Regions from separate parts of the Streptomyces sp. NPDC107522 genome, predicted to be linked through region 1. Evidence: riboswitches for the same ligand, from Rfam matches in the RefSeq annotation. Region 1 holds a riboswitch; the other holds the start of a gene.

The links. A riboswitch is a leader RNA that binds a small molecule or an ion and turns the genes downstream of it on or off. The one in region 1 is predicted to bind S-adenosylmethionine.
Region 2: another riboswitch for S-adenosylmethionine. It lies ahead of ACZ7L6_RS26840 (aminotransferase class V-fold PLP-dependent enzyme); the one in region 1 lies ahead of thrC (threonine synthase).

Annotation. Positions count from the first base shown of each region.
Region 1 is NZ_JBVKAU010000006.1:152,823-167,495, reverse strand. It holds gene ACZ7L6_RS21065 (MurR/RpiR family transcriptional regulator) at 1-358, shown strand, start outside; gene murQ (N-acetylmuramic acid 6-phosphate etherase) at 498-1,433, shown strand; gene ACZ7L6_RS21055 (aldo/keto reductase) at 1,460-2,302, shown strand; gene ACZ7L6_RS21050 (DinB family protein) at 2,412-2,960, shown strand; gene ACZ7L6_RS21045 (hypothetical protein) at 2,990-3,565, shown strand; gene ACZ7L6_RS21040 (MFS transporter) at 3,566-5,047, opposite strand; gene ACZ7L6_RS21035 (metallophosphoesterase family protein) at 5,159-6,019, opposite strand; gene ACZ7L6_RS21030 (NADH:flavin oxidoreductase) at 6,048-7,175, opposite strand; gene ACZ7L6_RS21025 (class I SAM-dependent methyltransferase) at 7,356-8,027, shown strand; gene groL (chaperonin GroEL) at 8,105-9,727, opposite strand; gene ACZ7L6_RS21015 (cold-shock protein) at 10,139-10,345, opposite strand; gene ACZ7L6_RS21010 (MoaD/ThiS family protein) at 10,788-11,063, opposite strand; gene thrC (threonine synthase) at 11,159-12,442, opposite strand; SAM riboswitch class I at 12,461-12,627, opposite strand; gene ACZ7L6_RS21000 (glucosyl-3-phosphoglycerate synthase) at 12,788-13,732, shown strand; gene ACZ7L6_RS20995 (alpha,alpha-trehalose-phosphate synthase (UDP-forming)) at 13,871-14,673, shown strand, end outside.
Region 2 is NZ_JBVKAU010000008.1:348,888-364,101, reverse strand. It holds gene qcrA (cytochrome bc1 complex Rieske iron-sulfur subunit) at 1-845, shown strand, start outside; gene qcrB (cytochrome bc1 complex cytochrome b subunit) at 842-2,479, shown strand; gene trpD (anthranilate phosphoribosyltransferase) at 2,745-3,809, shown strand; SAM riboswitch class IV at 3,881-3,997, shown strand; gene ACZ7L6_RS26840 (aminotransferase class V-fold PLP-dependent enzyme) at 4,142-5,509, shown strand; gene ACZ7L6_RS26835 (glycerate kinase) at 5,464-6,657, opposite strand; gene ACZ7L6_RS26830 (SLC13 family permease) at 6,776-8,191, opposite strand; gene ACZ7L6_RS26825 (response regulator transcription factor) at 8,249-8,911, opposite strand; gene ACZ7L6_RS26820 (sensor histidine kinase) at 8,908-10,395, opposite strand; gene ACZ7L6_RS26815 (small secreted hydrophilic protein) at 10,331-10,624, opposite strand; gene ACZ7L6_RS26810 (Lrp/AsnC family transcriptional regulator) at 10,706-10,987, opposite strand; gene ACZ7L6_RS26805 (rhomboid family intramembrane serine protease) at 10,984-11,751, opposite strand; gene ACZ7L6_RS26800 (hypothetical protein) at 11,920-12,159, shown strand; gene ACZ7L6_RS26795 (NYN domain-containing protein) at 12,224-13,567, shown strand; gene ACZ7L6_RS26790 (C40 family peptidase) at 13,779-14,813, shown strand; gene ACZ7L6_RS26785 (C40 family peptidase) at 15,045-15,214, shown strand, end outside.

The DNA.
Region 1 (14,673 bases):
GCATCTCGCCGTGACCAATGCCGTGCAGCTGCGGGCCGGTGACGTGGCCATCGCGATCACGCACTCCGGGTCGACGGGGGATGTCATCGAGCCGTTGCGGGTGGCGTTCGAGCGCGGGGCGACCACCGTCGCGATCACCGGGCGGCCTGATGGCGCGGTCGCTCAGTACGCCGACCATGTACTGACCACGTCGACCGCGCGGGAGAGTGAGTTGCGGCCGGCGGCGATGTCGTCCCGGACGAGTCAGCTGCTCGTGGTGGATTGCCTGTTCGTGGGGGTGGCGCAGAAGACCTATGAGACGGCGGCGCCTGCGTTGGCCGCGTCCTATGAGGCGCTGGCGCATCGGCATCGCAGATAAGACCGTAGGCCCGGCCGTTCGCGGGACTCTGCGGGTCGTGTGTGGCTGGTCGCGCCCACGCGGCGGAGCCGCACATGGACACAGCCCCGCGCCCCTGAAGGTCGGACAGGACACCGCACATGAGAAAGAGCCGTCCCTCATGACCTCGACATCCAACCCCCGTGACCTCCGCGCCGAGTTGGAGAGCCTGACCACCGAGGCGTTCCGGCCGGAACTCGCCGAGATCGATCAGCTCCCCACCCTCGACATCGCCCGGCTCATGAACGCTGAGGACGCCTCCGTGCCGGGTGCCGTCGCCTCGCGGCTGCCGGAGATCTCCGCCGCCATCGACGCCATCGCGGAGCGCATGGCCCGCGGCGGCCGTCTCGTCTACGCCGGTGCCGGCACCGCCGGCCGCCTGGGTGTGCTCGACGCCTCCGAGTGCCCGCCCACCTTCAGCACCGAGCCGGGCCAGGTCGTCGGGATCATCGCGGGCGGTCCGGAAGCGATGGTCACCTCGATCGAGGGCGCCGAGGACTCCGCGGAACTGGCCCGGGCCGACCTCGACGCCCTGGCGCTCACCCCGGCCGACACGGTCGTCGGCATCTCCGCCTCCGGGCGGACGCCGTACGCGATCGGCGCGGTCCACCATGCGAGGGCGCGGGGCGCGTTGACGATCGGGCTGTCCTGCAATCCCGGCAGCGCCCTCGCCGCGGCGGCCGAGCACGGCATCGAGATCGTCGTGGGTCCGGAGCTGCTGACCGGCTCGACCCGCCTCAAGGCCGGCACGGCCCAGAAGCTGGTCCTCAACATGCTCTCGACGATCACGATGATCCGGCTCGGCAAGACGTACGGAAACCTGATGGTCGACGTGCGCGCCTCCAACGACAAGCTGCGGGCCCGCTCCCGCCGTATCGTCGCCCTGGCCACGGGCGCGGCCGACGCGGACATCGAGCGGGCGCTGACCGAGGCGGGCGGCGAGGTGAAGACGGCGATCCTGATCCTGCTGGCCGGCGTGGACGGGCCCACCGCCGACGGGCTGCTGTCCAGGGCGGGCGGTCATCTGCGGGCGGCGCTGAAAACAGCGGGGAGCTGAGTCAACTCCGTTGTTAGCGTGGGCGCATGACGGCTACGACGACGTTTCTTATCGGCGGCGACCTGGACGTACGACGGCTCGGGTTCGGGGCGATGCACCTGCGGCCCGATTCCGCCGAGACCCGTCCGGCCTGCCTCGCGGTCGCCCGGCGTGCCGTGGAGCTGGGTGTCACGCTGATCGACACGGCGCACATGTACGGCTGGGGCGCGAACGAGGATCTCCTGGCCGAGGCCCTGCACCCGTATCCGGAAGGGCTCGTGATCGCGACCAAGGTCGGCATCCGCCGCACCACCACCGGTGAGGGCTGGCGGCACGCGGGCGAGCCGGCCGATCTGCGCGCCCAGGTGGACGAGGCCCTGCGCCGCCTCCGGCTCGACCGCATCGAACTGCTCCAACTCCACCGCCTCGACCCGGGCGTACCGCTCGCCGACCAGCTCGGCGCCCTGGGCGACCTGCGCGACGAGGGCAAGGTGGGCCGGATCGGACTGTCGGAGGTGACGGTCGCCGAACTCGCCGAAGCGCGCGCCGTCGTGGACATCGCGAGCGTCCAGAACCGCTACAACCTCCTCGACCGCGAGCACGAACCCGTACTGAAGGCCTGCGAGGCGGCGGGCATCGCGTTCCTGCCGTGGCGGCCCGTGGCAGCGGGGACCTCGGGGGCGAGGGCCGAGATCGCCGCCGTGGCCAAGGAGGTCGACGCCACACCGACCCAGGTGGTCCTCGCCTGGCTCCTCGCCCACTCCCCGGTGATCCTCCCCATCCCGGGGACGACGAGCACCCCGCACCTGGAGGAGAACGTCGCGGCGGACGCCGTACACCTCAGCCGGGACCAGTACGACCGCCTGAACCGCGCCTCCGAGTCGCTCTGACGAAGCTTTCCCATTGAGGACAGAAACTGACCTCAATAACTCCTAACGTGGTCTCGACCGAGGGAGCAGGAAGCCCTGGACTCCGGAAACCCCTGGAGGGGACGAGACCATGCAGGACACCACGAACACCACCACCGCCACCCCCGCCGCCACCGACGAGCGCGCCGACCTGCTCCAAGCGCTGGCCAAGCACCGGCACTTCCTGCGCTTCACCACCCGCGACCTCACCGACGAGCAGGCCGGGCAGCGGACCACCGCCAGCGAGCTGTGCCTGGGTGGCCTGGTCAAACATGTCGCGTCGGTGGAGCGGCACTGGGCGGACTTCATCCAGCAGGGCCCGTCGGCCATGCCCGACTTCACCGCCATGACCGAGGCCGACTTCGCCAAGCGCGCCGACGAGTTCCGGATGCTGCCCGGCGAGACCCTGGAAGGCATCCTGGCCGACTACGCCGAAGTGGCCCGCCGCACCGACGAGTTGGTCAACAGCCTGTCCGACCTCAACGCGTCGCACCCGCTGCCCAAGGCCCCGTGGAACGAGCCCGGTGCCCGGTGGTCGGCCCGCAGGGTCCTGCTGCACGTGATCGCCGAGACCGCGCAGCACGCCGGTCACGCCGACATCATCCGCGAGTCCCTGGACGGCGCCAAGACCATGGGCTGACCCTCCGCAGACCCGGCAGACTGGCATCCATGAACCACGCACAACTGACGGCTCTGGGCCGAGCCCTCCGCCTCCTCGGCGAGCACGGCGAGGCCCTCACCGCCGACACCCCGGATGCCAGGCTGCACGAGGTCAAGGCGGACCTGCGCCGCGCCCTCGATCTCCTCGACGAGAGCGTCAGCACCGCCGCCCGCACCACCCGCTGCCCGGAGCACCCCGCCGGCCCGGTCGACCCCGCGGCCCCCGACCTCTGCCTGCTCTGCGAGACCCGCCGCCGAGCCGCCCGCCGCTCCGAGTTCAACGGCACCGGCCCCGCGGTCCCCCGCTCCCCCGAGCACCCCGCCCCCTCCCGCTACGGCGTCCGCGGCGACCGCCCCCAGCCCCAGCAGCGCTGGCTGCCGGAGCTGTGGAACGGCCAGGAGTGGCAGCTCTGCGGCACCCCGCGCCGCGACCGCCGGGAGGCCGAGCTGTATCTCGCCGCCCAGCGCCGCGGCCCGCGCCCCGCCATGGCCTACCGGCTCGTGCACGAGTTCACGGACTACGAGGTGCTGCGCGTCTGGGGTACGCCGGTGAAGGTCGACATCGAGCCGATGGGGAATCTGTAGCTACGACGTCGCCGCCGCCGCTTTCTCCGCAGTGCCCTCCGCCACCGGCGCCCCGGCGGCAGTCATCCCCTGCCGCGGAATGAACGACGCCACCACGAACGCCAGCAGCGCCGCCCCGGCGCCCACCGCCAGGACCACCTTGAAGGCGTTCTCGGACGGGAGGGCGTACCCGCCGAGGTTGGTCGTCATCTGGGCGAGGATCACGCCCGCGACCGCACTCGCCGTGGACGTACCGAGGGACCGCATCAGCGTGTTGAGGCTGTTCGCGGCGGCCGTCTCCGAGGCGGGCACGGCGCTCATGATGAGCGCGGGCATCGAGCCGTACCCGAAGCCGACGCCGGCGCCGATGACGCAGGCCACCAGGATGAAGTGCCAGACCTCCGACATCAGGACGATGTTGAGGCTGTAGCCGGCGGCCACGATGAGGACACCGGCCATGAGGGTGACCTTCGGGCCCTTGGTCCGGGAGAGGGCGGCCGAGAGCGGGGCCGTCGCCATCATCACCAAGCCCGACGGCGCCATGCACAGGCCCGCCACCAGCATCGACTTGCCGAGGCCGTAGCCCGTCTGCGCGGGGAGCTGGAGGATCTGCGGGATGACCAGGCTCATCGCGAACATCGCGAAGCCCACGGCGATCGAGGCCAGGTTGGTGACCAGTACCTGACGGCGGGCCGTCGTACGGAGGTCGACCAGCGGCTGCTCGGTGCGCAGCTCCCACCAGCCCCACGCCGCCAGGAGGACCACGGCCGCCGCGAACAGACCGAGCGTCGTCCCGCTGCCCCAGCCCCAGTCGGCGCCCTTGGAGATGGCGAGGAGCAGACAGACCAGCCCGGCCGCCATGCCGATGCCGCCGACCAGGTCGAAGCGGCCGCCCGTGCGCACCTTGGACTCGGGCACCGACAGCAGCACGCACACCAGCGCCACGACGCCCATCCCGGCCGACGTCCAGAACAGGACGTGCCAGTCGAAGTTGTCGGCGATCAGGGCGGCGGCGGGCAGACCGAGCGCGCCGCCGATGCCGAGGGAGGCGCTCATCAGGGCGGTGGCGGAGCCGAGACGCTCGGCGGGGAGTTCGTCGCGCATGATGCTGATGCCGAGCGGGATCACACCGGAGGCCAGGCCCTGGAGGACCCGCCCGAGGATCATCGGGACCAGCGACTCGCTCAGGGCGCAGACCACGGAGCCGCTCACCAGCAGCACGACGCTGACCAGCAGCATCCGCCGCTTGCCGTACATGTCGCCGAGCCGCCCCATCACCGGCGTGGCCACGGCCGCCGCGAGCAGCGTCGCCGTGACCGCCCAGGCGGTGTCCGACGCGGGGGCGTCGAGCAGCCTGGGCAGCTCCGGGACGATCGGGATGACCAGGGTCTGCATCAGCGAGACGACGATCCCGGCGAAGGCCAGCACCGCCACCACGGCGTTCGAGCTCGGCGGGGCGGAGCCTCCGTCCGGCTCGGCGGTACGGGTCGGTGCGTCGGACATGGGTCGGCCTCCGTCGGCATACGCGCGGGAATGACACCTAATTGACCGAGGCAACTTTAAGTCAGGTGATTGACTTACTCAACCGAGAGGGTTTCGCCCCTCCTGTTCCGTTCAGGCCTCCCGTTCCACGAACGACCGCACCCGCTGCTCGTCCAGCTCGTACACCGTCTCGTGGGCCCGGGGGTCGCGCGCATGGAAGGTGTGGAACATCGGCCCCGCCGCCCCGTCCAGCTCCACCAGCGAGGCCGACGCCCCGCGCACGGCTCGCTCCGTTCCGGGCGCGGCCGTCAGGTCGATGCGGTTGACCACGCCCGGCGTTACCCACACCGGCACCGACTCCAGCAGCCCGCAGAGCTGGAGGTGGTAGTGCCCGGTCAGCACGACCCGTACGTCACTGCCCCGGATCACCTCCGCCAGCTCGCCCGGGTTCCGCAATCCGAAGAACGGCTGGGTCGCCGAGATGTCGAGGCTGATCGGCGGGTGATGGAAGGCGAGGACGGTCCCGCGCTCGGCCGGGGTGCTCAACACACCCTTCAGCCACTCCAGTTGGCGCGCGCTCAGCTCGCCGTACACCTTCCCCGGCACCAGCGAGTCCAGCGTCACCAACCGCAGGCCCCCGACCGTGCTCACCGCGGCCCGCTCCGACGCCTCGGACTCCAGCACCACCTCCGGCTCGGGGTGCCCGCTGCCCAGCACCTTGCCGAAGGCGTCCCGCTCGTCGTGGTTGCCGGTCGTGCAGAACACCGGTGCCCCGAGCCGCCGGGCGAACTCGCCCACCAGATCCCGTACGGCCGTGTACGCCTCCACGGCTCCGTCGTCGGCGAGGTCCCCGGTGACGACGACCGCGTCCACGTCCCGGAGATGGCGCAGTTCGGCGAGCATCAGCCGCAGCGAATCGGTGGCGTTGACGCCGTACTTGTTGGGTGTGTCGGTGCGTTCGAGATGAGTGTCGGAGAGATGAAGGATTCTCATCTCTCCGACACTAGCCGCGAGTTGGGGCTCAGCTCAGGGTCTTCAGCGAGGCCGCGTCGTACGGCGCCAGCTCGTCGAAGCGGCCGGCCAGGACCTTCGCCGCCCACTCCGGGTCCTGGAGCAGCGCCCGGCCGACGGCGACGAAGTCGAACTCCTCGGCTTCGAGGCGGTCCAGGAGGTCGTCGATGCCCTTGACCGTGGAGCCCTCGCCCATGAAGGCGCCGATGAAGTCGCCGTCGAGGCCGACCGAGCCGACGGTGATGGTGGGCTTGCCGGTGATCTTCTTCGTCCAGCCGGCCAGGTTGAGGTCGGAGCCGTCGAACTCCGGGAGCCAGTAGCGGCGGGTGGAGGCGTGGAAGGCGTCGACGCCGGCCGCGGCGAGCGGGGTCAGGATGGCCTCCAGCTCCTCCGGGGTCTCGGCGAGCCGGGCGTCGTAGGCCTCCTGCTTCCACTGCGAGTAGCGGAAGATGACGGGGAAGTCGGGCGAGACCTTCTCGCGTACGGCGGCCACGATCTCCGCCGCGAACTTCGTACGGGCGACCGGGTCACCGCCGTACGCGTCGGTGCGGCGGTTGGTGCCCGCCCACAGGAACTGGTCGATGAGGTAGCCGTGGGCGCCGTGCAGTTCGACACCGTCGAAGCCGATGCGCTCGGCGTCCGCCGCGGCCTGCGCGAACGCGGCGATGACGTCGTCCAGGTCGCGCTGGGTCATCTCCTTGCCGGTGACCTCGTCCTCGCCGATACGAAGGCCGGAGGGGCCGACGGCGGGGGCCTCGGGGTAGGGCGACTGGCCCTCCTTGCGCACCATGCCGATGTGCCACAGCTGCGGCACGATCGTGCCGCCCGCCGCGTGCACGGCCTCGGCGACCTTCGCCCAGCCCGCCAGCTGCTCCTCACCGTGGAACCGCGGGACCCGGCTGCTCTGCCCGGCGGAATCGTGGCCGACGTAGGTGCCCTCGGTGACGATCAGGCCGACGCCCGCGGCGGCCCGGCGGGAGTAGTACGACAGCACGTCCTCGCCGGGGACGCCGCCCGGGGAGAACATGCGCGTCATCGGCGCCATCACGATGCGGTTGGGGACGGTCAGGCCGTTGATCACGGTCGGCCGGGACAGGATCTGGGCCGCACGGGAGGCGGAGGTCTCGGTGACGGTCACGCAGGGGCTCCTCGGGAGTGGCTGGGTCGGCCGGCGACTGGAAACCGGACGGTATGTGCGCACGCATTGTTGCAGCTACTTAAGCAACCGACTATGCGCTGCCCCACATTCCGCACCCCGCGGATCCCGACTGTGAGCCGGGCCACTCCCCCGCTCCGCCCCGCCCCCGAGAATGCCCCTATGCCGCAGTCCCCGCTGGTCTCCGCGAGCGAGCTGGAACGATCCTCCGTGGTCGCCAACAACACGATGAACCGCGAGCGCGGTCTCGCCGGAGTGAACAGTTACGCCCGTGAACTGGGCTTCGACGCCCTCGCCCGGCTCGCCGCCCGCCCCGCCGCCCCGTCCTGGCTGGACCTGTGCAGCGGGGAAGGCCGCGCCCTGCGCGAGGCCGCCTCGGCCCTGCCCGGTGACGCGGTACTCACCGGCGTCGACCTGGTCGGCCCGCTCGCCCCCACCCCGGCCCCGCCCACCGTGGAGGAGATCGTGACCTCCGTGTCCTCCTGGGCGCCGACCCGGACCTACGACCTGATCACCTGCGTGCACGGTCTGCACTACGTCGGCGACCAGCTCGGGCTTCTGACCCGCGCCGCCACCTGGCTCGGCCCCGACGGACTGCTGGCCGCGCACTTCGACCCGGAGTCGGTGCGCGGGCCCGACGGGTCGGCGGCGGGGCGGGCGGCGGTCGCGGCCCTGCGCGCGGCCGGGTTCCGGTACAGCGCCCGGCACCACCGGCTCACCCTGGACGGCGGGCGCGAGGTGACGCTCCCGTTCCGGTATCTCGGTGCCGATCCGGCCGCCGGGCCGAACTACACAGGGCAGCCCGCGGTCGGGTCGCACTACGCCCCCTGCTGAAACGCCCGAGGGCGGCACCCCCTGCGTGCGCAGGAAGTGCCGCCCTCGGTAAGGACGTTGATCAACCGTCAGGCCGATCAGAAGTCCATGTCACCGCCCGGCATGCCGCCACCGGCGGGCGCGGCGGCCTTCTCCGGCTTGTCGGCGATGACGGCCTCGGTGGTGAGGAACAGCGCGGCGATCGACGCGGCGTTCTGCAGCGCGGAACGCGTCACCTTCGCCGGGTCGATGATGCCCTCGGCGACCAGGTCGACGTACTCGCCGGTCGCGGCGTTCAGGCCGTGACCCGGGGTGAGGTTGCGGACCTTCTCCACCACGACGCCGCCCTCGAGGCCGGCGTTGACGGCGATCTGCTTCAGCGGGGCCTCGAGCGCGAGCTTCACGGCCTGGGCGCCGGTCGCCTCGTCACCCTCGAGCTCCAGCTTCTCGAAGACAGCGGTGGCCTGGATGAGGGCCACGCCACCACCGGCGACGATGCCCTCCTCGACGGCGGCCTTCGCGTTGCGGACGGCGTCCTCGATGCGGTGCTTGCGCTCCTTGAGCTCCACCTCGGTGGCGGCACCGGCCTTGATGACCGCGACACCGCCGGCGAGCTTCGCCAGGCGCTCCTGCAGCTTCTCGCGGTCGTAGTCCGAGTCGCTGTTCTCGATCTCGGCGCGGATCTGGTTCACACGGCCCGCGACCTGCTCGGAGGAGCCGGCACCGTCGACGATGGTGGTCTCGTCCTTGGTGATGACGACCTTGCGGGCCTTGCCCAGGAGGTCCAGGGAGGTGTTCTCGAGCTTGAGACCGACCTCCTCGGAGATGACCTCGCCACCGGTGAGGATGGCGATGTCGTTCAGCATCGCCTTGCGGCGGTCGCCGAAGCCCGGGGCCTTGACCGCGACGGACTTGAAGGTGCCGCGGATCTTGTTGACGACCAGGGTCGACAGGGCCTCGCCCTCGACGTCCTCGGCGATGATCAGCAGCGGCTTGCCCGACTGCATGACCTTCTCCAGCAGCGGGAGCAGGTCCTTGACCGAGGAGATCTTGGAGTTGGCGATCAGGATGTACGGGTCGTCGAGGACGGCCTCCATACGCTCCATGTCGGTGGCGAAGTACGCCGAGATGTAGCCCTTGTCGAAGCGCATACCCTCGGTGAGCTCCAGCTCCAGACCGAAGGTCTGGGACTCCTCGACGGTGATGACGCCTTCCTTGCCGACCTTGTCCATGGCCTCGGCGATGAGCTCACCGATCTGGGTGTCGGCGGCGGAGATGGAGGCCGTGGAGGCGATCTGCTCCTTGGTCTCGACGTCCTTCGCCTGCTCCAGCAGGGCGGCGGAGACGGCCTCGACGGCCTTCTCGATACCGCGCTTCAGGGCCATCGGGTTGGCGCCGGCGGCTACGTTGCGCAGGCCCTCCTTGACCAGGGCCTGGGCGAGAACGGTCGCGGTGGTCGTACCGTCACCGGCGACGTCGTCCGTCTTCTTGGCGACTTCCTTGACCAGCTCGGCGCCGATCTTCTCGTACGGGTCCTCGAGCTCGATCTCCTTGGCGATGGAGACACCGTCGTTGGTGATCGTGGGGGCGCCCCACTTCTTCTCGAGGACGACGTTGCGACCCTTGGGGCCGAGCGTCACCTTGACGGCGTCCGCGAGCTGGTTCATGCCGCGCTCGAGGCCGCGCCGCGCCTCCTCGTCGAACGCGATGATCTTGGCCATGTGAAGTGGTCCCTCCAGGACTGGGGGTGATTCCTTCGGACCGCGCCCGCGCCCGCGACGGACGGCACGCATGCCTCGTGGTTCCTTGCCCCACCTGGCCTGCGGGCCTCACCGACCCGGTCCTTCATTGTCACTCTCACCTTCAGAGTGCTAACGCCAATGATTAGCACTCGACCCAGGAGAGTGCAAGGCGCGCTCGCGAAGCGGGCGCTCGTCGAGGGGTGGCGGTCGGGCGACGGGCGGGCGCAAGCGGCTCTCGGGGATCGGGCGGGGCGGTCAGCCTCCGGCGAACAGGCTCCGAACAGGTCCCGAACGACCACCGAAGGGGCCCCGGACATGGCGAAGGGCCCGCACCCCGGAAGGTGCGAGCCCTTCGAAGAAGAACGTCGCTGAGTTGAGTCGACGCGTGCTTCAGCTGGTCGCCAGACGGACCATGTCCGCCTGCGGCCCCTTCTGGCCCTGCGAGATCTCAAAATCGACCCGCTGACCTTCCTCCAGGGTGCGGTACCCGTCCATCTGGATCGCGCTGTAGTGGACGAAAACATCCGCACCACCGTCGACCGCGATGAAGCCGTACCCCTTCTCCGCGTTGAACCACTTGACGGTGCCCTGAGCCATGCCTAACTCCCCTATTACTGGCCCTTGCACAGATCCACACTTCGCGGATCCGGGTCAGACCTCACCCCCCATCGGTCGGGGGCGTGCGCCGGAACGCGTCGACCGCGGCTGAATGTATCTGCCCAACTGCCGTCTGCAACAGGTCAATCGGACGAGAAATCCGGGCACGACCGGTCGGGAATGTGGGGACAATTCCCCTGACTTCAGGTCAAGTCGGACCCGGCAAAGGGAACAAAAGCCGCAAAAAACCCGCACACTTTGGCTACTTCTTGTCGGGCATACGGCAGAAATGAAGGGCTGCCGACCCGCGGATCGGCGGCATGTTCCCCAACTGTACCTCGCTCAACCACACAGAATTGCCCCCTCCGCTTCTCTCACGGAGGGGGCAATTCGATGAACTCTCAGTAACGCGAGTTACCGATGGTAATGATCGGTCATTCGGTCAGCCGCCGGCGACGGCCGGAATGATGGAGACACCCGCACCGTCCGGCGTCGCCGTCTCCAGCCCCTGCTCGAAACGGACGTCGTCGTCATTGACGTACACGTTGACGAACCGACGCAGCTTGCCCTGGTCGTCGAGAACCCGGGCGGCGATACCCGTGTGGTTCTTCTCCAGGTCGGCGATGACCTCGGCGAGGGTGGCGCCTTCGGCGCTCACTTCGGCCTGGCCACCCGTGTAGGTGCGCAGGATGGTGGGGATGCGGACGTTGACGCTCACGTGTGACCTCCGGTCAGCTAATCGCCCTCAGGGGCGCGGGGAACTGCGCGACCAGCCCCCCACGGCCCGCAGACGAAATCAATGGGACAGGCCCGTCAGACGAGACCCGCCTCGCGGAACGAGTCCAGGTTGGGACGAATGGTCGCAGTAAGCCCCGTACCGGCCACCGCATCCAGCGTCTTGAGTCCATCGCCGGTGTTGAGCACGACCGTGGTCAGGCTCGGGTCCAGAACCCCGTTCTCGATCAGCTTCTTCGTCACGCCCACCGTCACCCCACCGGCGGTCTCCGCGAAGATGCCCTCGGTCCTGGCAAGGACCTTGATCGCGTCGACGACCTGCTCGTCCGTCACGTCCTCCACGAACCCACCCGTGCGGCGCGCGATGTCCAGGACGTACGGCCCGTCGGCCGGGTTGCCGATGGCCAGCGACTTGGCGATGGTGTTCGGCTTCTGCGGGCGGACGACGTCGTGCCCCGCCTTGAAGGCGGTGGACACCGGCGAGCAGCCCTCGGCCTGCGCGCCGAAGATCTTGTACGGCTTGTCCTCGACGAGCCCGAGCTTGATCAGCTCCTGCAGACCCTTGTCGATCTTCGTGAGCTGGGAGCCGGAGGCGATCGGGACGACCAGTTGGTCGGGGAGCTGCCAGCCGAGCTGCTCGCAGATCTCGTACGCCAGGGTCTTCGAACCCTCCGCGTAGTACGGCCGCAGGTTGACGTTGACGAAGCCCCAGCCCTCGCCGGCCGGGTCGCCGATCAGCTCGGAGCAGAAGCGGTTCACGTCGTCGTAGTTGCCCTCGATGCCGACGAGCTCGCCGCCGTAGACCGCGGCCATGACGACCTTGCCCTGCTCCAGGTCGTGCGGGATGAACACGCAGGACCGGAAGCCCGCGCGGGCCGCCGCGGCGCCCACCGCACCGGCGAGGTTGCCGGTCGAGGAGCACGAGAGGGTCGTGAAGCCGAAGGCGCGCGCCGCCTCCAGCGCCTGGGCCACCACCCGGTCCTTGAAGGAGTGCGTCGGGTTACCGGAGTCGTCCTTCACATACAAACCGCCGGTGACGCCGAGCTCGCGCGCGAGGTTGTCGGCCTTGACGAGCTTGGTCCAGCCGGGGTTGAGGTTCGGCTTGTCCGCCACGTCCGCGGGGACGGGCAGCAGGGGGGCGTAACGCCAGATGTTCGCGGGTCCCGCCTCGATCTGCTTGCGGAGCTCCTCGGTGTCGTAGGCCGAGAAGTCGTACGCGATCTCCAGCGGGCCGAAACACTCCTCGCACGCGAAGACCGGGCCGAGCGGGACGCGGTGACCGCACTCGCGGCAGGACAGCGCCGCGGCGGGACCGAGGTCTACGGTGGAATCGGTGGTGCTTGCAACAGTCTGCACAGCCATGTGAGGCGAGGCCCTTTCTCCTCATCTTCCTCACGACGCATCTCGCCGTGAGACGGATTTGGCACCTTCCCTAGCCGGGAGCCTCGCGGAGCCGATCGACGGTGATGCGGTGATCGCTACGAGAGCCGACTGGAGGGTTGCCGGGGCTTCATCGGGCCGTTTCCCTCTGCCCCTCTGGATGAGCTGTATGCGGTTGTTAACAGCGGTTGACCCCGGACATGCGATGGTCATCCGCGTTGTTCAAGACTGTAACCGAAGGCCAGGACAGTTGAGATAGTCGTCCGAACCGCGAGATGGATCACACGGTCAGCAGATGTGATCACGAACAGTGAGGAGCCACAGACTGTGCTGGAAGAAGTCGAGCGCTGGCTGAGCACCCGCTCCTGGTCCGTGACCGATCGCCCACTGCACCAGCTCCTGGCCGCCAAGCAGCGTACGGGTCAGTCGGTCTCCGTCGTACTGCCCGCGCTCAACGAGGAGGAGACGGTCGGCGACATCGTCGCGGTCATCCGTCACGACCTCATGCAGCAGGTCCCGCTGGTCGACGAGATCGTCGTCGTCGACTCGGGATCCACCGACCGCACCTCCGAGGTGGCCGCCGCCGCGGGCGCGACCGTGGTGCACCGGGACGAGATCCTCCCGCGCATCCCGGCCGTGCCCGGCAAGGGTGAGGTCCTGTGGCGCTCGCTGCTCGTCACGAGCGGGGACATCGTCTGTTTCATCGACGCCGACCTGAAGGAGTTCTCCTCCGACTTCGTCTCCGGCATCGTCGGCCCGCTGCTCACCGACCCCGAGGTCGACCTGGTCAAGGGCATGTACGACCGTCCGCTCGGCGGGGCGGCCGGCCAGGGCGGCCGGGTCACGGAACTCATGGCCCGCCCGCTGCTGAACATGCACTGGCCGCAGCTGGCCGGATTCGTGCAGCCGCTCGGCGGCGAGTACGCGGCCCGCCGCTCCCTGCTGGAACAGCTCCCGTTCCCCGTCGGATACGGCGTCGAGCTGGGCATGCTGGTCGACGCCCTGCACCTGGTGGGCCTGGACGCCCTGGCGCAGGTGGACGTGGGTGTCCGCAAGCACCGCCACCAGGACGGGCAGGCCCTCGGCCGGATGTCCGCCGCGATCTACCGCACGGCCCAGCTGCGACTGGCCCGCGGCCACCTCATCCGTCCCTCCCTCACCCAGTTCGAGCGGGGCGAGGACGGGTTCGAGCCGCGCACGTACTCCGTGGACACGGAGGAGCGGCCGCCGATGGTGGAGATCGCGGAGTACGCGACGCGGAAGGTCGCGTGACGTCCGGCACAGGACGTACAGGCCGGTTACGCCGACCGTATGACGGCCGGTGCGGGCTGCGTCCCGGCCGTATACGGAACCCGCCACTGAGCGGAACCGCACGTTTGAGCGTTTCGGGGCCGGGCTAGGTTGAGGCGTATGGCTACCACGCAGGATGCGCAGGGTGCGGCCAAGGTGCTGGTCGCGTCGAACCGCGGCCCGGTCTCGTACGAAGTGCGCGACGACGGCTCGCTGCACTCCAAGAGGGGCGGCGGCGGAGTCGTCTCCGGGCTGTCGGCGATCGGGCCGGACGCCGGCGCCCTGTGGGTGTGCTCGGCGCTGTCCGACGGTGACCGCGAGGCGGTGCGGCGCGGGGTCGGCGAGGACGGCGTGCTGATGCTGGACATCCCGGCAGACGTGCACGCGGACGCGTACAACGGCATCGCGAACTCGGTCCTCTGGTTCGTCCACCACATGCTCTACCAGACACCGCTGGAGCCGGTCTTCGACGCTGAGTTCCGGCGCCGGTGGGCGTCGTACGAGACGTACAACCGCGCCTTCGCGGAGGCACTGGCCGGGCAGGCGGCGCCGGGAGCGGCGGTCCTGGTGCAGGACTACCACCTGACCCTCGTACCCGGAATGCTGCGCGAACTCCGCCCCGACCTGCGCATCGGCCACTTCTCGCACACGCCGTGGGCGCCGCCGGAGTACTTCCGGATGCTGCCCGACGACGTCGCCGGGCAGGTGCTGCGCGGGATGCTCGGCGCGGACCGGCTGGGGTTCCTCACGCGACGGTGGGCGAACGCGTTCGAGGCGTGCTGTGCCGAGTTCGCCGGGGGGCTCGGCGGGACCCGGGTCGGGGTGCACGGGCTGGGCGCGGACGCGGATTTCCTGCGGGCGCGTGCTCATCAGCCGGACGTGGCCGAGCGGATGACAGCGCTTCGGGACGAGATCGGCGAGGC
Region 2 (15,214 bases), on a different contig from region 1:
TCATCGCCTCGTACGTCGCGATCCCGCACGACAAGTCGGTCTTCGTCTTCCCGATCGGTCACCTCAACGCGCTGAACTTCGCGCTGGGTCTGACCCTCGGTGCGGCGCTGTTCTGCATCGGCGCGGGCGCGGTCCACTGGGCCCGCACCCTGATGTCCGACGTGGAGGTCGCGGACGACCGGCACCCGATCGAGGCGTCGCCCGAGGTCAAGGCCAAGGTCATGGCCGACTTCAAGCAGGGCGCCAAGGAGTCCGCGCTGGGTCGCCGCAAGCTGGTCCGCAACACGATGCTCGGCGCGCTGGCCCTGTTCCCGCTCTCCGGTGTCGTCCTGCTGCGTGACCTCGGCCCGCTGCCCGGCACCAAGCTGCGCCACACCCTGTGGTCCAAGGGCAAGCTGCTCGTCAACATGAACACCAACGAGCCGCTGCGTCCCTCGGACGTCGCGGTCGGCTCCCTCACCTTCGCCAAGCCGGAGGGCCTGGAGGAGCACGACCACGACTTCCAGAACGAGATCGCCAAGGCCGCCCTGATGATCGTCCGGCTCCAGCCCGACGACATCAAGGACAAGCGCGAGCTCGAGTGGTCGCACGAGGGCATCGTCGCGTACTCGAAGATCTGCACCCACGTCGGTTGCCCGATCTCCCTGTACGAGCAGCAGACGCACCACGTGCTCTGCCCCTGCCACCAGTCCACCTTCGACCTCTCCGACGGTGCCCGAGTGATCTTCGGCCCGGCCGGTCACGCCCTGCCGCAGCTGCGCATCGGCGTGAACGACGAGGGCTACCTCGAGGCGCTCGGCGACTTCGAAGAGCCCGTCGGTCCTGCTTTCTGGGAGCGCGGATGAGCACTACGACGACCCCCGAGTCCCGCTCTCGCGGGAAGGCACCGGCCGGCGAGCGCGTCGCCGACTGGGCCGACGGCCGGCTGGGGATCTACTCCCTGGCCAAGGCCAACATGCGCAAGATCTTCCCCGACCACTGGTCGTTCATGTTGGGTGAGGTCTGCCTCTACAGCTTCATCATCATCATCCTCACGGGTGTGTACCTGACGCTGTTCTTCCACCCGTCGATGAACGAGGTGGAGTACCACGGCTCCTACGTCCCGCTCCAGGGACAGCTCATGTCGGAGGCGTTCAGCTCGACCCTGCACATCTCCTTCGACGTGCGCGGTGGTCTGCTCATCCGGCAGATCCACCACTGGGCCGCGCTGATCTTCCTCGCCGGCATGTTCGTGCACATGATGCGCGTGTTCTTCACCGGCGCGTTCCGCAAGCCGCGTGAGATCAACTGGCTGTTCGGCTTCCTGCTGTTCGTCCTGGGCATGTTCACCGGTTTCACCGGCTACTCGCTCCCGGACGACCTGCTCTCCGGTACGGGTGTGCGCTTCACCGAGGGCGCGATCCTGTCCATGCCGATCGTCGGCACGTACATCTCGTTCTTCCTGTTCGGCGGCGAGTTCCCGGGCGTCGACTTCGTGGCCCGCTTCTACTCGATCCACATCCTGCTGCTGCCGGGCATCATGCTCGGCCTGGTCGTCGGCCACCTGATCCTGGTCTTCTACCACAAGCACACGCAGTTCGCGGGCCCCGGCAAGAGCAACAAGAACGTCGTCGGCATGCCGCTGCTGCCGGTCTACATGGCCAAGGCCGGAGGCTTCTTCTTCCTGGTCTTCGGTGTCATCGCGGCCATCGCGGCGGTCGCCCAGATCAACCCGATCTGGGCGATGGGCCCCTACCGTCCCGACCAGGTGTCCACCGGCGCCCAGCCCGACTGGTACATGGGCTTCGCCGAGGGTCTGGTCCGCTACATGCCGGGCTGGGAGATCAACCTCTGGGGCCACACGCTGGTCCTGGGTGTGTTCATCCCGCTGGTGCTCTTCGGTGTGGTCCTGGCGGCGATCGCGGTCTACCCGTTCATCGAGTCCTGGGTCACCGGCGACAAGCGCGAGCACCACATCCTGGACCGTCCGCGCAACGCCCCGACGCGTACCGCGTTCGGTGTCGCCTGGATCACCGTGTACATGATCGGCCTGGTCGGCGGTGGCAACGACCTGTGGGCCACCCACTTCCACCTGTCGATCAACGCGGTCACCTGGTTCGTCCGGATCGGGTTCTTCGCCGGACCGGTCCTCGCGTTCATCATCACCAGGCGGATCTGCCTCGGCCTGCAGCGCCGGGACAAGGACAAGGTGCTGCACGGCCGCGAGTCGGGCATCATCAAGCGCCTGCCGCACGGTGAGTTCATCGAGGTGCACGAGCCGCTCAGCCAGGACGCGCTGCACACCCTCACCGCGCACGAGCAGTACAAGCCGCTCGAGATCGGCCCGACGGTCGACGAGAACGGCGTCGAGCGCAAGGTGAAGGGCTCCGAGAAGCTGCGCGCCAAGCTCAGCAAGGCGTACTTCGGCGAGGACGGCCAGATTCCCAAGCCGACCGTCGAGGAGTACAAGGAGATCACGAGCGGCCACGGCCACCACTGACGCTCCGCTGGTAGCGCCGCGTTTGGTAGTGCCGCGTTGTGTCGGTTGTCGTCTGCGGCTCCGTCGAGGCTGGTCGCGCAGTTCCCCGCGCCCCTAAAAGGGGCGCGGGGAACCGCGACCCTGCCAGGACCGTTCAGCCACGCCACGTTGAAGGGCCCCGTCCGAAGACCGGACGGGGCCCTTCTTCATGCCCCGTGGCTGGATAGGGTGGACCTCGTTGAGATTCTCGTCCCGTAGTGCGGGACGCCTGACCCAGGAGCGGCTTATGAGCGCTGTGACCCCCGCTGGAGGCGACACCGCGGCGGGCCGTTCCTGGCCCCTGCTGCTGAACGGCCTGCTGGACGGCCGGAACCTGACCGCCGACGACACCGCGTGGGCGATGGACCTGATCATGCGCGGCGAGGCGACGGACGCGCAGATCGCCGGCTTCGTGGTGGCGCTGCGGGCCAAGGGAGAGACCGTCGAGGAGATCGCGGGTCTCGTCCGGACGATGTACGAGCACGCGAACGTGATCGAGGTGTCGGGCCCGACCGTCGACATCGTCGGTACGGGCGGCGACGGCGCGAAGACGGTGAACATCTCCACGATGTCGTCGATCGTCATCGCCGGCACGGGTGCCAAGGTCGTCAAGCACGGGAACCGGGCGGCGTCCTCGGCATCGGGCGCCTCGGATGTGCTGGAGAAGCTCGGCGTCAATCTTGAGCTGACGCCGCAGCGGGTGGCGGAGGTCGCGGAGGAGGCCGGGATCACCTTCTGTTTCGCGGTGAAGTTCCATCCGTCACTGCGCCATGTGGCGGCCGCGCGAGGCCAGTTGGGCATCAGGACCACCTTCAACGTCCTCGGTCCGCTGACCAACCCGGCGAAGGTGAAGGCCCAGGCGGTCGGCGTGGCGGACCCGCTCATGGCGCCGATCGTCGCGGGCGTCTTCGCCGAGCGCGGCAACTCCTCGCTGGTGTTCCGCGGTGACGACGGCCTCGACGAGCTCACGACGACGTCCACGTCCCGGGTGTGGGTGGTGCGCGACGGCAAGGTGACCGAGGAGGCCTTCGACCCGCGGGACGTCGGCATCGAGCTGGTGCCGGTGGAGGCGCTGCGGGGCGCTGACGCCTCGTACAACGCCGACGTGGCGCTGCGCCTGCTGAACGGCGAGACGGGGCCCGTCCGGGACGCCGTACTGCTGAACTCGGCTGCCGCGCTGGTGGCGTTGAACCCGACGGACGCCTCGCTCACCGAGCAGATCCGGGCCGGGATGGCGAAGGCGGCGGAGTCGATCGACTCCGGGGCGGCCAAGCGGACCCTCGACCGCTGGGTGGCGGCCAGCAACGCATAGCGCGGAAGGGCGGTCCCGTAATTCGGACACGGGTTGCGGGACCGCGATCACTTCACGTACGTTCTTGACCAGGTCATGAGTGACAGTCATGAGGCCCCGGCCGACTGTCCGGCAACCCTCCGTCCGTGGCGGGGTGCCCCGGGTGAAGACCAGGCCGTAGGCAGCGAGGTCTACGGCAAGCGCGGGCCCCTCTCGAAGCCAGGGGTCCTGGTCGTTCGAGGGAGTCTTCCGTGAGCAAGCGAATGCGATAGGGCCGCCGAGCCCCGCCTCCGCGCACCCTTTTTCTCTTCTCTGCATGCCTTCAACTCGCATGCCCCTCACGGGAGTTCGCCATGTCTGTCGCCACCGCTGCCGCCGCCCAGTCCGTTTGCTCCCCGCTGCCCGTTCTGGGCCGGGATGTCACCGTCCCGCTCGTCACCGGCGGCGAGGTCACCTACGCCGCGCTCGACTACGCCGCCAGCGCGCCCGCCCTCCAGCGCGTCTGGGACGACGTGGCCGCCTACGCTCCGTACTACGGCAGCGTCCACCGCGGCGCCGGCTACCTCTCGCAGCTCTCCACCGACCTGTTCGAGAACGCCCGCAGGACGGTCGCCGAGTTCCTCGACTGCCGGGACACGGACCAGGTGGTCTTCACCCGCTCCACCACCGACTCGCTCAACCTCCTCGCCGCCGCCCTCCCGGCCGACTGCCAGGTCTTCGTCTTCGAGACCGAGCACCACGCCTCCCTGCTGCCTTGGCGCGACGCCCGCGTAACCTACCTCAACGCGCCCCGCACCCCGCGCCAGGCCGTCGAGACCCTCGAGCGCGCCCTCGCCGACCGCGACCCTTACGGCCCGGCCCTGGTCTGCGTCACCGGCGCCTCGAACGTCACCGGCGAGCTGTGGCCCGTACGCGAGCTCGCGGCCGCCGCCCACGCGCACGGCGCCCGGATCGTCCTGGACGCCGCCCAGCTGGCCCCGCATCACCCGGTGAGCGTCCGTGACCTCGACGTCGACTGGGTCGCCTTCTCCGGCCACAAGCTGTACGCCCCCTTCGGCTCCGGCGTCCTGGCCGGCCGCGCCGACTGGCTGAGCGAGGCCGAGCCGTACCTCGCGGGCGGCGGCGCGAGCCGCAAGGTCGCCCGGCGCGAGGACGGGGGAGTGGACGTGGAGTGGCACGAGAGCGCCGCCCGCCACGAGGCCGGCTCCCCGAACGTCATCGGCGCCTACTCCATCGCCTCCGCCTGCAAGGCCCTCACCGAGGCGGGCTTCGACCAGCTCGTCGCCCGCGAGCAGTACCTGATCGAGAAGGTGCGGGCAGGGCTCGCCGAGGTGCCCGAGGTCCGGATCCTCTCCCTCTTCGGCGACGACGCCCCCCGCGTCGGCGTGATCTCCTTCGTCGTCGACGGCTGGAACAGCTCCCACTTCGCCGCCGCCCTCTCCGCCGAGTACGGCATCGGGGTGCGCGACGGCCTGTTCTGCGCCCACCCGCTGGTCCGGACGCTGCTGGGCAGCGACCCGCAGACGCAGGGCGAGTGCGGTGCTCCGGAGGCGGCGCCCGGCGAGAAGTCCCTCAACGCGATCCGGGTGAGCTTCGGGGCCGGTACGCCGGACGAGCACGTGGAGCGGTTCGTGAACGCCGTGAAGGAGCTCGTGACCGACGGGGCGAAGTGGAACTACCGTACGGAGGACGGGCGTTGCGTTCCGGACACGTCGGCGTGAACCGGTAGCCGGGCGCCCAGCAGGATCATCCGCAGGGCGCGTTCGGTGGCGTCCGTGAGGAGTTCGGAGGCCCGGACGAGGGCCTCCGCCAGGGCCATCGGCGCCGGCAGGATCCCGCTGAACGCGTCCACGCCCGGCACGTCGTGCGCGCCCTCGCCGAGCGTGCCCGCCAGCACGAGCACCGGGCGGCCGTACAGCTTGGCCCGGCGGGCCACTTCGGCCGGGACCTTGCCGCGGGGCGTCTGGTGGTCCAGGGCGCCCTCGGCGGTGACGACCAGGTCGGCGCGCGCGAGGCGGGCGTCCAGGTCGAGGTGGTCCAGGAGCACGTCGAAGCGCGGGAGCAGTCGGGCGCCCAGCGCGGCGAGGCCCGCGCCCAGGCCGCCGGAGGCGCCGGTGCCGGGGCCGGCGTACAAGTCCGTGTCCACGATCCCCAGATCGCAGGTGAGGACGCGCGCCCAGTTCTCCAGCCCCGCCGACAGCTCCTCCACCTGCGCGGGCGTCGCCCCCTTCTGCGGGCCGAAGACGCGGGCCACGCCGCGCTCGCCGCACAGCACGTTGTACGGGTTGCAGGCGACGAGCAGCTCCACGTCCCGCAGGCGCGGGTCCAGGCCGGCGGGGTCGATCCGCGCAAGTCGCGTCAACTCACGTCCCCCGCGAGGGAGTTCGAAGCCGTCGGCGTCCAGCAGCCGGGCGCCGAGGGCCTGGAGCGCGCCAGCGCCGCCGTCGGACGTACCCGAGTCGCCGCAGCCGATCAGGATCCGCCGTACGCCCGTGTCGAGCGCGGCGCGGATCAGTTCGCCGACGCCGTACGTCGTCGTGGCGCCCGGGTCGCGCAGGGCGCGTGGGACGAGGGAGAGGCCCGCGACCGCGGCCATCTCCACGACTGCGGTGTCTCCGGCGCCCAGCAGTGCGAAGTGCGTGCCGACCGGCTCGCCGACCGGGCCCGTGGCGGGCAGTGCGACGAGCCGTCCGCCGGTAGCGGCGGCCAGTGCGGTGGCCGTGCCCTCGCCGCCGTCCACCAGGGGGATCAGGTCGAGCACGGCGTCCGGCAGGACCCGGCGGACGCCGTCCGCGATGGCGTCGGCGGCGGCCTGGGCGGACAGGGACTCCTTGAAGCCGCTGGGGGCTACGACGACTCGGGTCAGCATCGGAGGTCTCCTAAGCAGATCGGATGCGTACGGCGGCAACGCCCTCTTGAGGGGCGCGGGGAACTGCGCGACCAGCCACGACGGCGCAGCAGACAACCGACGACCCATCGCGGCCCTCTCATCGCGTCACGGGCACGCCGAGCAGCGGCCACACCGCCACGGCGAACAGCAGGACGAGGGCGGCCGTCAGCGGGGCCAGGACGGCGGACAGGCGCAGTAGGTCGCGCGGGGTGTAGGTGGGCGTCCCCGGGATGTCGGAGAAGAGGGTGACCGGCTTCGCCGAGGCCGGGAGGGTGTGGCAGAAACCGGCCGCCGCGGTGGACGCGAGTGCGGCGGCGACCGGGTTGACCCCGGAGCCCACGGCGGCCGCGACGACCAGCGGGACCAGGACCGAGGAGCGGGCCGAGCGGGACTGGAGGACGAGGTGGGCCGCCGTGCTGACCGCGATCACGGCGATCAGGAACAACACCGGGCCGACTCCACCGGGCAGCCCGTCGACCAGCCACTTCGCGGCCCCGGAGTCGGCGAGCGCGACGCCCATCGCCATCGTCGCGGCCATGAACAGCAGCAGCGACCAGGGGACCGTCTTCAGCGCGTCCTTCAGACGCACGGTGCCGAGGGCCGGCGAGGCGGCCACCACCGCGCCGATCAGCGCCACGACCGCGGGCGGTACCCGGTGCAGCGGCTCGCTGCACCACAGCAGGACGACCGTGCCGAGCAGTAGGGCGCAGCGTTTCTCGGCCTGCGTCCAGGAGCCGGTGACCGGATGGTCGCTGTGCTCCTGGATCTGCTCGGGGGTGATGCGCACGGCACCCTTTCGGTCCGCGCGCCGAGTGGCCGTCAGGAGGACCGCCTCGGCGGCCAGATGGGACGACGCCACGGCCAGGGGCAGGCCGAGCAGCAGCCACTCGGTGAAGCCGATCCGGTCACCGGTGGCCTGCCACAGCACCGACACGGTGATCAGATGCGCGCCCGCCCCGATCAGTGTCGCCACCGCCGACAGCAGGATCACGGTCGGGAACAGCAGTGCCAGCATCACGACCAGCCGCCTGCGGCCGGCCAGCGCCTTGGCGAGCGCGAGGAACACCGGCAGCGCGAGGGCGGCCCGCCCCGAGGTGGCCGGCACCGCGAACGCCGTGACGACCAGGGCGGCGGTGGTCAGGTGCACGAGCTGCCGTACGGTGCGTGCCCCGCCGACCAGGAACGCCGCCGCCCGCCCCGCGAGCCCGGTCCGGGTCACCGCCGCCGCCAGCACGAAGGCGCAGATCAGCAGCCACACCGTGGAGTCGCCCAGGGTGCCGAAGAGGGTGTCGCTGCTGATCACCCCGGTCACCGTCAGTGCGAGTCCGGCGCCCAGCGCGATGTACGTGTCGTCGACCGGCGTGGCGATCCAGGCGCAGGTCGCCAGGGCGAACACGGCGAGGGTGAGGCGGGCGTCGGCGCCGAGGCCGGGGAAGTTGCCGGGCACCGCGAGCAGTGCGCACAGGGAGAGCGCCACACAGAGCGCCGCGCTCAGACGGAGGTTCAGGGTCACGTCATCGAGGGTTCACCCGGGCGGTGAGCGGTCGATGAGCCGCACATGAAGAGAACTTCACGCGGGGAGCCGGTACCCCATGCCCCGTACCGTCTCCAGCTGCTCGGCGCCCAGCTTCTTGCGCAGCGCCCGTACGTACACGTCCACGATGTTCGATCCGGGATCGAAGTCGTAGCCCCACACGTGCGACAGGATCTGCTCGCGGGACAGTACCTGCCCCGGATGCCTCAGGAACAGCTCCAGGAGTACGAACTCACGTGCCGTCAGGTCCACGGTCCGCTCCCCGGCGCGCGCCCGCCGGGTGCGCAGGTCGAGGGTGAGCGAGCCGGACCGCAGCACCGTCACCTCGGGCGCCCGGGCCGCCGTACGCAACCGCAGGCGCACCCGCGCGAGCAGTTCCTCGAAGCGGAAGGGCTTGGTCATCCAGTCGTCGGCGCCGCCCTCCAGACCGGCCACCGTGTCCCGTACGGAGTCCCGCGCGGTCAGCACGATCACCGGGACCGTCACCCGTGCCTCCCGCAGTTCCCGCAGGACCGTGAAGCCGTCGCGGCCGGGCAGCCCGATGTCCAGGACAACCAGATCGAAACTGCCGGTCAGCGCGTACTCGTGAGCGGCCTCGCCGTCGCCGACGACGGTCGTGGTGAAGCCGTTGGCGCGCAGGCCCTTCTCGACGAAGGAGGCGATGCGCTCCTCGTCCTCGACGATGAGAATGCGGGTCACGTCTGTGCCTCTCCCAGTACCAGTGCGAAGGTGGCGCCGCCGCCCTCGGTGGCGCGCAGCCGCACCCGGCCGCCATGCGCCTCGGCGATCGCCCGGACGATCGACAGGCCGAGCCCGGCCCCCGAGCCGTGGGCGCCGCGCCGGGCCGTGCCGCGGCGGAACCGTTCGAAGATCACCTCGGCGTCCTGCGGCTGGACTCCGGGCCCGGAGTCGGCGACGTACAGCTCGACGCCCTGGCCGTCGGCGCGGGAGCCGATCCGGACGGTCTGCCCCGGCGCGGTGTGCTGCACGGCGTTCTGCGCCAGCTGGACCATCGCCTGGGTGATCCGCTGCGGGTCCAGCTCGGCCTCGACGTCGGCCACCTCGGCGAGCTGCCAGTCCCGCCCGCCGAGGGTGCGGGCCTTGACGTAGACGTCGGCGGTGAGCTCGGCGAGTTGCACCGGCTCCGGGGCGACGAAGTCGGGGCGCTCGGCCTTGGCGAGCAGCAGCAGGTCCTCGACGATGCGGCTCATCCGGTCCAGCTCGTCGGTGACCAGGCGTATCGTCTCCTCGCGCTCGGCGGGGTCGTCGCCCATGAGCTCCAGGTGCCCGCGCACGATGGTGATCGGCGTGCGCAGTTCGTGGCCCGCGTCGTCGACGAACTCGCGCTGGGCGGCGAAGGCGCGCTCCAGCCGGTCGAGCATGGCGTTGAACGTCTCCGCGAGCGCGGCGATGTCGTCGCGCCCGTGCACCGGGATACGGCGGGTGAGGTCCTGCTCGGTGAGCTGCGCGGCCGCGGTGCGCACCAGCCGTACGGGCTTGAGGATCCGCCCGGCGACCACCCAGCCGATGCCGGTCATCAGCAGCAGGGCGACTCCGGAGATGGCGAGCAGGACGCGGAACTGGTCGTTCACCGCGGCCTGCTCCCGCCCCGGGTGGAAGGCGACGACGAACGCGGCCTCCGTCTCGCCGCCGGCCCGGGCGACGGCGACCTTCGCCCAGCGGATCTCGCCCGACGCCCGGTGCAGCGTGCCGGTGGAGTCGGGTGAGTCGTAGATACGGCGCAGCGCGTCGTCGTCCCTGTGCAGCGGCAGGGCGACGGGGATGTCGCGCTCCTGGAAGAACTGCGCGGGGGTGTGGCCCGCCCGGCCGACCAGGCCGAGCAACTCCTCGTCCGGGTCGGCGTACTGCCGTACCAGGAACTCCTTCAGCAGCCTGGACGGGTCGGTGAACGGGCGCCCGGTCTCGGGATCGACGCCCCGCTTCTGGAAGTTGGCGAACTCGCCGGCCTCCTGGGCGAGCACGGCGTTGATCCGGTGGTCGACGTCCCGCAGCAGGATCGAGCGGGTGGTGGCGGCCACGGACAGCAGGCCGACGGTCATCACGAGCAGCAGCCAGAGCAGAATGCGGACCCGGGCGGAGATCCGCCGGCGCATCGGATCAGCCGTCGTCCCCGGGCTCGCCGCGGTCGTCGTCTCCGGTCTCCCGGTCGCCTGCGTCGTCATCGTCGTCACTCGCGGGGCTGTCGGTCACCGGGGGCCGGGACACGACCTCGTCGCTCGGCGTCGGTGCGGGCCGGGTGGGCGTCGGGGTGGGGGAGCCGCTGTTCAGCTCCACCTTGGGCGGGACCTGCGGCGACTCGGGTTTGTCGGTGAGGGCGAAGCTGGTCGCGGCGATACCCAGCGGAATCGCCACGACGGCGGCCAGGGCCGCCATCCGGTGCGAGAAGACCATGCGGCCGATCCTGCCCCCGGCGCCCGGCGACGCGGATGAGCTCAGGATGAAGAACTCTTCATCCTGAGCGGTGGCGGAGTCTCAGCTGTCCAGCCCGATCGCGAACGCCGCCTCCAGGTCGTGCTGCGAGTACGTCCGGAACGCCACGTGCGTGTCCGTCGCCTCCACGCCGGGGATCTTGCTGATCCGGCCGGGGATGACCTCGGCGAGGTCCTCGTGCTGCTTCACCCGCACCATGGCGATCAGGTCGTACGTCCCGGTGACCGAGAAGACCTCGCTGACGCTCTCCAGCGAAGCGATCCGCTCCGCGATCTCGGGAATCCGGTCCACGCTGGTCTTGATCAGGACGATCGCGGTGATCACGGCTGGTTCTCTCCCTCGGAGGCCGGAGCAGGGGCGGACTTCACTCTAGTCGTAGGGCCGAACCTCACCCACGCGTAGCCGAAGCCCACCCCGAACCCCACCAGGTGCGCCAGATACGCCACCCCCGGCCCCTGGTCGGCCCGCCCCGCCGCCACCCACTGCAGGGCCACCCAGAAGGGCAGCACGACCCAGGCGGGGAAGCGCAGCGGCAGGAAGAGCAGGAACGGAAGCAGGCTTGTGACGCGCGCCCCGGGGAAGAGGAACAGGAACGCGCCCAGGACCGCGGAGATCGCCCCGGACGCGCCGACCAGGGACTGGCCGGAGTCGTCGTTGGCGGCCGCGTAGCCCAGCAGGGCCAGGTAGCCGCAGCCCAGGTAGAAGAGCGTGAACTGGACGCGGCCCATCCGTTCCTCGGTCATCACGCCGAAGACGTAGAGGAAGAGCATGTTGCCGAGCAGGTGCACCCAGCTGCCGTGCACGAAGAGGGCCGTGGCAGGGGTGAGGACGGCCCGTGGCGCCCCCTCGAAGAGCTCCGCGGGGACCACACCCCAACGGTGGAAGTAGGCCCGCTGCGCGGCGAGCAGCGCCTCGCCGGAGCCGTACGCCGGATTGAGCCCCGCCGCCGGTCCTGTCAGGAAGAGCAGACAGCACAGGGCGATCAGCCCGTACGTCACCGGCGCCGGCGACCGGAGGACCGACCGGGCCGACCGGCCCGCTCTGCCGAACCGGGTCCCGAAATGCGCCACGCTCCAGTTGCCGATCATGAATACAGAGCATGACGTAACGGGACGCACGCGCACAGACCGCCTCGCCGCCCGAGACGGACAGGCGGCGAGTACCCGCCAGGCCGTAGGGTTACGAGCCACACGTACCGGGGAGCCCCCGGGGCGTCGCGGACAATGGAAAGCCTAGAAGGAAAGAGCACGGTCACGATGACGGTTCCCCTGCCGACCGCCACGACGCGGTGGCGCTGCACCCTCTGCGGCAACCTCACGCGCTTCGACGTGACGCGCTCGTCCAAGGTCGTGGAGTACGTCCACCTCGATCTGGCCGGTGAGCCCAAGGTCGAGGAGCGCGAGGTGCTCAGTGAGACGATCGAGTCGGTGCGCTGCCGCTGGTGCAACGCAGTGGACAAGGTGGAACTCGTGGACAGGCCGGGCGCCGGCTCCTGACGGGAGCGGGCTGCCGTACAGGTGATCCCCACGGGGATCCCGCACAGGCATTGGGGTGTGACGGATGGTGGAGACACAAGGCGGGGGGCCGGGCGACGGCGCCGCTGAGGTGCTCGACCGTCCGCTGCCCGATGCCGTACGGCGCAAGGTCGTACAGATCGTGTCCGACGGGTTCGGCGGGCTGACCGTCGGCGAACTGCCCGCGCAGCTACGGCAGTACGCCCGGTTCGCCCCGAACCGCCGGGCCAAGTTCGCCGGCAACGCCATGGCGGCGGCGCTGGAGACCGATCCGCTGTTCCGGCAGCGCATCGGGGAGAAGTTCAGAGAGACCCAGCCGGAGCTCTCCGGCGCTCTCGACTCCGGCTCGGCGCCTCCGGCCGCGGACCCGCTCGACGTGGCGGCCGCGGCCTATGTGCTGCGGCCCACGGGCTGGGTGAAGCTGGTGACGGCGGCCGGCGAGGAGGCCCAGCGGGCCGACGCCGAGCGCGCCGACGAGGAGAACCGCGCCGAGCTGGAGCGGCTGCGCGAGGAGCTCGCCCACGCCCGGGAGCACACCCGGCACGAGACCGAGCGGCTGCGCACCGAACTGGACGCGGCCAAGAAGGAAGCCGAATCGCTTCACCGAAAGCTGCGCTCCGCCCTCAGTGACGTCAAGCGCGGCGAGGCCGCCCTGCGCAAGATCCAGGGCGAGATCGAGGCCGTGCGCACCGAGGGACAAGCCCAGCTCTCCGCGGCCGAGAGCGAGACCCGGCGACTCAAGGCGCGGCTCGGAGAAGCCGAGGCCGCCCTCGAAGCCACGCGCAGAGCAGCACGCGAGGGGCGCAGTGTCGAGGACATGCGCGTACGGCTGCTTCTGGACACCCTGCTGGACGCCACCCAAGGGCTGCGCCGCGAACTGGCGTTGCCGCCGGTCTCCGTACGGCCCGCCGAGACCGTCGACGCGGTCGAACCGGGCCGCATGACCCCGAAGGACATCGCCGCGCGGGCCCTGTCCGAGAACGACCCCGCGATCCTCGACCAGCTCCTCGCCCTGCCGCAGGCCCATCTGGTCGTCGACGGCTACAACGTCACCAAGACCGGCTATCCCCAGATGCCCCTGGAGAAGCAGCGCCTGCGACTGCTCGGCCAGCTCTCCCAGCTCGCCGCGCAGACCGGCGCCGAGGTGACCTGTGTCTTCGACGGGGCCGAACTGGCCGCGCCGGTGCTGCTCGCGCCGCCGCGCGGGGTGCGGGTGCTGTTCTCCAAGCCGGGCGTGACCGCCGACGAACTCATCCGCCAGCTGGTGCGCGCCGAGCCGCCGGGCCGGCCGGTCATCGTCGCCTCCACCGACCGCGAGGTGGCCGACGGGGTGGCTCGGGCGGGGGCGCGTCCGGTGGCTTCTGCGGTGCTTCTCAAGCGGCTGTCCTGAATAGGCCAACGTACAGGGCTAATGCCCGAATTGACCTGACCGGCGCGCAACGTAGGGTCAATCGCGCATCACCGCATGTGAGTTGTGTGTAAAGAATGATGGGTGTGACGAGATTTTTCGTGTGAGGATTTGATCTGATCACAAGAGGGTCACTAGGGTCTGGCGTCGAACCTCCGAGCGGGTGATCACTCACAAGAAGGGTTTCACCTCCGTGGCGTCCCACCGTCGACCGAAGCAGCCGAGCCGTGCACGCGTGACCGTGCTGACCACCGCTGCCGCTGCTGCCGTGGCCATCAGTTCGCAGGCCGCCAACGCGGCCCCCAGCGAGAAGCCGAGCAAGGACGAGGTCAAGGCCAAGGTCGACAAGCTCTACGAGCAGGCCGAGCACGCCACCGAGGAGTACAACGGGGCCAAGGAGAAGCAGGGGAAGCTCCAGAAGGAGATCTCCACCATCCAGGACAACGTCGCCCGCGGCCAGGAAGAGCTCAACGAGCTGCGCGACGCGATGGGCCTCGCGGCCGCCGCCCAGTACCGCACGGGCAGCATCGACTCCTCCGTCCAGCTGTTCCTGTCGTCCGACCCGGACGACTACCTGGACAAGGCGTCCACCATGGACCAGCTGAGCGCCCAGCAGGTCGACCAGCTGAAGAAGATCCAGGACAAGCAGCTCGAGCTCGCCCAGCAGCGCGCCGAGGCCGCCGACAAGCTCAAGGACCTCTCTTCCACCCGCGACCAACTGGGCAAGAAGAAGAACGAAGTCCAGGCCAAGCTCGCCGAGGCGCAGAAGCTGCTCAACACCCTGACGGCTGCGGAGAAGGCCGCCATGGCCGCCGAGGAGGAGCGCGCCAGCCGTTCCTCCGCCGAGCGCGTCGACCTCGGCAACGACGCTCCCGGCTCCGGCCGCGCCATGGCCGCCTTCCAGGCCGCCCAGAGCAAGATCGGCTCGCCCTACGTCTACGGCGCCTCCGGCCCGTCCTCCTTCGACTGCTCGGGCCTGACCTCCTGGGCCTTCGCCCAGGCCGGTGTCTCCATACCGCGCACCTCGCAGGCCCAGGCCAGCTACGGCACGCGCATCTACAGCCAGTCCGAGCTCAAGGTCGGCGACCTGGTCATCTTCTACGGCGACCTGCACCACGTCGGCTTCTACGCCGGCAACGGCCAGATCCTGCACGCCCCGCGCACCGGCACGGTCGTCCGCTACGAGTCGATCAACAACATGCCGTTCCAGTTCGGCGTCCGCATCTGACCCCGGTCGTACGCCTCCAAGATCAACACAACGTGCCGCCCGAACGAGGGAATTACGGCACCGCCGACTGACCCCACGCCCCGCCCATGACCTGCGTCATAGGCGGGGCGTCACTTTGTGTGCCCGCGACGGTCGTTGGTCGTCACCCCGGCACGGAGCTACTGTCTGCCGCGTTTCCCTCGATGCCGGGGGACGAGTCCTTGTCCGCCAGCGGAAGGAGAGCGGCTTCCCGTGGGGTCTCATCGCCGCCTTGCACCAGCCGGGTTCGACCGTGGCGCCGGTGCAGCGCTCTGTGTCATGTCAGCCGCCGCCACGGCCCTCGGGGTCGTACCGGCCACGGCCGCACCGCACGACGACACCCGGGCCAAGGTGGACCGCCTCTACGAGGAGGCCGAGAAGGC